Acetivibrio cellulolyticus CD2: one gene and its partner. Each later gene encodes a partner of the first gene's protein in a complex. Links are inferred from orthologs where the notes say so. Each region holds a gene or a part of one and is shown on either strand. Other genes may lie near its edges.

Region 1 (3,181 bases):
AGCAAAACTGTTATAGGAAGCTTTCTTGTTCTATCAATTCTTACAGACATAACATCATTTGAGTCCGTTTCATACTCAAGCCATGCTCCCCTGTTAGGAATGACTGTGTTAGAATACAACTGCTTTCCTATTTTATCAAATTTCATAGCATAGTAAATTCCAGGTGACCTTACCAACTGGCTTACTATAACCCTCTCAGCTCCGTTAATAATAAATGTTCCGTTGTCAGTCATAAGAGGGAAATCTCCCATAAATATTTCCTGCTCTTTGACTTCTCCGGTTTCCTTGTTAATCAGACGCACTTTTACCTTTAATGGAGCAGAGTAAGTTGCATCCCTTTCCTTGCACTCTTCGACACTGTATTTTGGATTGTCGTCAATGGAGTAGTCAACAAAATCTAAAATCAAATTTCCGGTATAGTCAGTAATAGGCGAAACATCTCTAAACACTTCTCTTAATCCATCATCAAGAAATTGAATGTATGAATTTCTCTGGATTTCAATAAGATTCGGCATATCAATGACTTCGTCAATCTTGGAATAACTCATTCTTACGTTTCTTCCCAGTCGCACGGGATGTACCATCAAAAATCACCTCATAATATTAGACTTTTGCAACGGTGCTTTTTAAGCACAAAAGGATTTAATACATACAACCCTTTAGTAACACCTCTTTTAAGTGAATCAAAAGAGTCAAAAGCAGAGGAACTCAACACTCCATAGCTTTTATTTCTTCAAAAGGAAACTATGTATTTTGTGTAACATAATTAAGAAGTTAAGGAATAGCTAAAATATTACTTTGGATTTTTCAAACAGTGTAGCTTATTTGGGTTAAATAAGACTACCCTGCAAAATTATAGCCAAAGTTATATTTTCATCATTCCTAAGTAAATATTAAACGTCCTTTTTTAAAATCTATAAATTAATACAAAGCTTTATGGGCCCTGTAGTATTCAAAAATAATGCAAGTATATTTTTTCATTATGTACATATACTAATCCATATGTAAAATGGTTTGAACATTAAATTATTATTAACAAATATTGTCTCACTTATTCAAGTATGCTATAATTAAATAGTTGTAAAAAACAATTTTCATAAGAAAATTTTGGCACTTCAGTTTGAAATTATAACGCAGTTTATAATTCTAACATAGAAGTATCAACTTGTCAACATAGATGTTATGTATATTTAATATGACATAATTTTACATCAGCTACTAATCTTCTTTTTTACAGAATCTTTAAATAAAAAAATAATTTTAGTATAGTAAAAAGGCCCCTCACTGAGGAGCCTTTTCATTATGCTAAAATTATTTAACTTCTACAGTTGCGCCAACTTCTTTGAATTTAGCAACCATTGCATCAGCATCAGCTTTTGCAACATTTTCTTTAACTGTCTTTGGAGCGCCATCAACGAGGTCTTTTGCTTCTTTAAGTCCAAGACCAGTTATTTCTCTAACAACTTTGATAACTTTGATCTTGTCTGCGCCTGCATCCTTCAATATTACATCGAATTCAGTCTTTTCTTCAGCTGGAGCTGCTGCTGCTGCTGGAGCTGCTGCTACTGCTACTGGAGCTGCTGCTGATACACCAAATTCTTCTTCTAAAGCCTTTACCAATTCTGATAATTCTAATACTGTTAATGCCTTTACCTCTTCAATTAATTTTGTAACTTTTTCACTAGCCATTTTTATATACCTCCATTAATAATTTTAATTTTTTTGATATTTTAGAAATTCTTTAAGCATTTGCCTGTTTCTCAGCAATAGCATTTAATGCTACAACCAAACCTCTGATGTTTCCATTGAGTACATTTACGAAGCCAGTAATTGGCGCTTTCATGCTGCCAAGAGCTTTTGCCACCAATTCTTCCTTCGGTGGTAATGCAGCCAATGCCTTAATTGAATTTTCATCAAATACCTTTCCTTCAACAACACCTGCTTTTATTTGAAGCTTTTCATACTTCTTTGAGTATTCAGCTAAAATCTTTGCAGGAGCTATAACATCATTATCGCTAACAGCCATAGCAGTTGGTCCGTTAAAGTAAGGTTCGAGCTCATTAAGTCCATTTTCGTTTGCTGCAAGTTTAGTCAAAGTATTTTTTACAACAGCATACTCAACTCCAGCTTTTCTCAAAGCATTTCTAAGCTCTGTATCCTGCTCAACTGTGAGTCCTCTATAATCAGCAAAAACTATTGTTTTAGCATTTTTAATCTTATCGGATAACTCACTTACTACGTCCTTCTTTTTTGCAAGAATCTTCTCACTTGGCACTTTTAAGTCCACCTCCTTAAAACTTGATAATATAATATTAGAAATATAAAACCCCTCGTATGCTCATAGACATAGAGGGGTAATCAATCAAATTTACACTCACCTCGGTAGGAAGACCTAAATCAATTACCGCTTGCATTAATCAAGCAACCTACTGTCTATGGCAATTCACTATAAAGTTACAAAGGTTATATTATAACATTATTTCAATTTTGTAAAGACCTTTTTTAAAAACAATGTATTCCAGAAACTATTCTGAAACTTTTTGAGGATTTACCTTTATTCCAGGGCCCATTGTAGATGATACAACAACGCTCTTTAGGTATTGACCCTTTGCAGCAGTAGGCTTTGCTTTTACGATAGCAGTCATCAATGTATGGAAGTTATCGAGAAGCTTTTCTGATCCGAATGATGCTTTTCCGATAGGACAGTGGATAATATTTGTCTTGTCCAATCTGTACTCGATTTTACCTGCTTTAATATCTGCTATTGCCTTTGCTACATCCATTGTTACAGTACCTGCTTTTGGGTTAGGCATAAGGCCTTTAGGACCAAGTACTTTACCAAGTCTACCAACAACACCCATCATGTCTGGTGTTGCAACAACAACATCGAATTCAAACCAGTTGTCATTTTGTATTTTTGCAACCATATCGTCTGCACCAACGTAATCAGCGCCGCCTTGTTCTGCTTCCTTAGCCTTATCGCCTTTCGCGAAAACCAATACACGAACTTTTTTACCTGTTCCGTGAGGAAGTACAACAGCACCTCTAACCTGCTGGTCAGCATGTCTTGAGTCAACCCCAAGTCTGATATGCGCTTCTACCGTTTCATCAAACTTTGCTTTAGCAGTCTTCTGAGCTAAATCCAACGCTTCTGATGGATCATATAACTTCAATCTATCAA
Region 2 (3,551 bases), 990 kb from region 1 along the record:
TTAAAAAGTGACTTAATTTTGCTTGGACCAATGGACATAATTGCACTTTGAAAATCCGTTGCCTTTGTTGCAATAAAATTTACATCTGCTTCTCCGGCAAGTGCCCTTGCAAATAAAGTCTTTCCATTCCCAGGATTCCCTTCAAGCATTATTCCATTTATCTGACGTATACCCTTAGCCCCATACTCTTTAGGATGTTTTAAGATGTCTACGGCCTGAAGCATATCCTTTTTCAATGCCTCCATGCCTGCAACATCTGAAAACCTCGTTTCACTGTGTCGGATTACTTTAAATGCACTCATATAATTTTTCAATTTAAATATCGCAAATATTATAACTCCGAAAAAAAGCACGTTAAAAATTATATCTGTAATTCTAACAATAATTTCATCCATACTTTCTTCATTTTCTACTTTAACTCCGTTAAGGAGTAGAAATTCTTTAAACGAATCCAGCTCTGGATTATCTGTACGGTAATCTGTTTTTTCTCCTTCCAGATAAAACCTTACCTCGTTTTCACCTATTTGCGCAGAAGCTACATCTCCCTTTTCCACATGACTGTAAAAATCCTTATAAGACATATATTCCGCATTATCAGTATTAAAATAGAAAGCTATACCAGCAGCAATGATTGCAAGTATAACTATTGACATAATTACTATCAGTTTCTTCTTCACAATTCTTCACCTTTATTTCTTCTAATTATTCAATACTGCCGTACTACTATTGAATTTCCTATAATTATATCCCAAACTTTTCAACTTGAAAACGAATAATTTTCACCCCAATATATTGATAATTGTCCGTAAAAAACAAAACCCAGAAACCTTGTGATTTCTGGGCCTTGATATTCCATTTTGTAAAAAATTATCTCTTTGAGAACTGTGGCGCTCTTCTTGCTTTCTTGAGACCGTATTTCTTTCTTTCCTTCATTCTTGGGTCTCTAGTGAGGAAGCCAGCCTTCTTTAATACAGGTCTTAACTCTTCATCAGCCTTTAAAAGGGCTCTTGAAATACCGTGTCTTATAGCACCCGCCTGTCCAGTGTAACCTCCACCTATAACTTTGCAGATTACATCGAACTTGCTTCCTGTATCTGTGAGCGCTAATGGCTGCTTAACAATAACTTTCAATGTTTCCAATCCGAAATAAGTATCAAGGTCTCTATCATTTATAGTAACTTTTCCTTCTCCAGGAACAAGTCTAACTCTTGCAATAGATTTTTTTCTTCTTCCAGTTCCGTAGTACTGTACCTTTGCCATAAAATTCTACTCCTCCTTCCTTAATTATAATATTTCGAGTTTTTCAGGTTTTTGAGCCTGATGCTCATGTTCAGTACCTTTGTAAACTTTTAATTTTCTGAACATTGCTCTTCCAAGACTATTATGTGGAAGCATACCCTTAATAGCTATTTCAACAGCTCTTTCAGGTTTTTCCTGCATAAAAATTCTGTACTTGATTTCCTTTAATCCTCCAGGATAAAGTGAATGGTGTCTGTACATCTTCTGCTCCAACTTCTTTCCTGTGAGAAGAACCTTCTCTGCATTCACCACTATTACATGATCACCTGTATCAACATGTGGAGTATACTCAGGTTTATTCTTTCCTCTTAAAATCTTTGCAACTTCGCTAGCCAATCTTCCAAGTGGTTTGCCTTCGGCGTCAACAATGTACCACTTTCTTTGAACTTCATGGTCTTTTGCCATAAAAGTCTTCATTCGAATCCGAACCTCCTTAAAACAATCGTAAAAAATATTTATAAAAATAAACTTTTAGTTCAGTGATTAGTGAACCAAATTTTCGACACTTAATTATTTTAATACAGTCCTAAATTAGTGTCAAGTGTATTTTATTGTTTTTTTAATTTATCTTGTATTTCCTTTGCTTTTTTACCCTTATTTAACCTATACTCTCTTATAATCGTTCGCCATTTCACTTTTTTTACATTACAAATAAAGGCTTCAAACGGTTGCTATCAAAGCGCTTAACATTCTTTTATATCAGCATTACGCAATTCATCAAATTATTAACCTTATACCTACCTTGCAGGCACCAAACTGTAATTATAGTTAGGTTTATACAAAAGCCGACTGGAAAAGGTGGAAAGGCATCATTCCCGTATATAAGATTACCAAACTATATGTCATTACCAGAAATGAGCTTTGTTATGAAGCTGCTTTCTGGGCGAAAACGAAAGCGGATGATATAGTTGGGAGATTAAAGAACATGCTTCCATGGATTATTGTTGGATACTCAAAGGATATAAAGAAGTTGTTTGACTCCGACTTTGAAAATCTCGTTAGACAGGTTGATAATGATTTTAGCTTATATCGTAAAGTATAGACTTACTGATTAAGTTTACCTATCCCTATTCATAGTACACTTCGACAAGATACAATCCCTGAGGCGGGGCTGTCCTTCCAGCCCTTTTCCTGTCACAGCTTTCTATAATGCCAGGAATCTCTTCTGCCTTTATTCTCCCCATTCCAACGTCAACCAGCGTTCCAACCATAATTCTTACCATGTTGTATAAAAAGCCGTCTCCGGATACTTCAAACCAAATGTTATCTTCGGCCCTTGATAGATTTACATCAAAGATTGTCCTTACAGAGGTTTTCACACTGCTTCCCGTTGCCTTGAATGCTGAAAAGTCATGCGTCCCTTTGAAAAAAGGTATAGCCTTTTTCATGCTATCCATATCCAAATTATGAGATACATGATAGGACCTGTTTCTGAATATAGCGGACGGAAAACTTGAGTTATAAATCAAGTATCTGTACTTCTTACCTTTTGCACAATACCTGGCATGAAAATCCATACTTACTTCTTCCGACTTTCTTATAATAATATCTTCGGGAAGCATCCTGTTTAAAGCATACGAAAATCTGTCATGCGGAATATTAGACTTTGTAAAAAAGTTTGCTACTTGCCCATATGCATGAACCCCTTGATCTGTCCTGCTTGAACCGTTAATATTTATTACTTCTCCGGTTAATCCATAGATTGCCTTCTCAACTGTTTCCTGCACTGTTTTGGCATTTGACTGGCTCTGCCAACCGTGATAATTGGTTCCGTCGTATTCAATTATTAACTTGACGTTTTTCATTGTTTTAACCTCTTTCATTTCGTTTATTCCATAAAGCAGGCGCAATTAAAGGACACATATCATGTGCCCCCTAAAAAGCTCTAAGGGGCATTGCCCCTTTCGCTTCAACCTCTTAATGAATAACTGAAATATTAGCCAAATCAAAATTATAGTGTTCCATAACGCAACTTATTTCATTCAATAGTTTACATTTTCCCAAGCATAGCTGCTCCAATTACTCCTGCATCATTTCCCATCAATGCAGTCTTAATTTGTGTCTGTGGAATTTCTTCCCTGCTAAATACCCCTGCGCTGACCAATTCTCTCAGTGGCTTAAGCAGGTACTCACCTTCCTTACAAACTCCACCGCCAATGACGACTACTTCAGGCATAAAGATATTTATAACATTTATAAGTCCTTCAGCTATATATTTTATATACTGTTTAACAACTCTATCGCCAACTTCA

Evidence for each region. Proteins that work in one complex are often made in the same cells at the same time.
Region 2: rplL (region 1) and rplM share a complex: the UniProt entries of both Escherichia coli proteins name them as parts of the 50S ribosomal subunit. The link is inferred for Acetivibrio cellulolyticus CD2 from one-to-one orthologs.

The regions. Positions count from the first base shown.
Region 1 is NZ_JH556653.1:590,932-594,112, forward strand. Bases 1-2,721 are described here. They hold rplL (50S ribosomal protein L7/L12), read right to left. Parts: upstream 1,690-2,721; coding sequence 1,312-1,689; downstream 1-1,311. Other genes in these bases: rpoB (DNA-directed RNA polymerase subunit beta), read right to left, coding at 1-584; rplJ (50S ribosomal protein L10), read right to left, coding at 1,742-2,275; rplA (50S ribosomal protein L1), read right to left, coding at 2,526-2,721. Outside these bases: more of rplA, read right to left, coding at 2,722-3,181. UniProt on the Escherichia coli protein: The binding site for several of the GTPase factors involved in protein synthesis (IF-2, EF-Tu, EF-G and RF3). Is thus essential for accurate translation.
Region 2 is NZ_JH556653.1:1,584,910-1,588,460, forward strand. The notes cover bases 1-2,964. They hold rplM (50S ribosomal protein L13), read right to left. Parts: upstream 1,717-2,964; coding sequence 1,285-1,716; downstream 1-1,284. Other genes in these bases: ACECE_RS0208935 (ATP-binding protein), read right to left, coding at 1-653; rpsI (30S ribosomal protein S9), read right to left, coding at 868-1,260; truA (tRNA pseudouridine(38-40) synthase TruA), read right to left, coding at 2,367-2,964. Outside these bases: more of truA, read right to left, coding at 2,965-3,104; ACECE_RS0208960 (ROK family protein), read right to left, coding at 3,290-3,551. UniProt on the Escherichia coli protein: This protein is one of the early assembly proteins of the 50S ribosomal subunit, although it is not seen to bind rRNA by itself. It is important during the early stages of 50S assembly.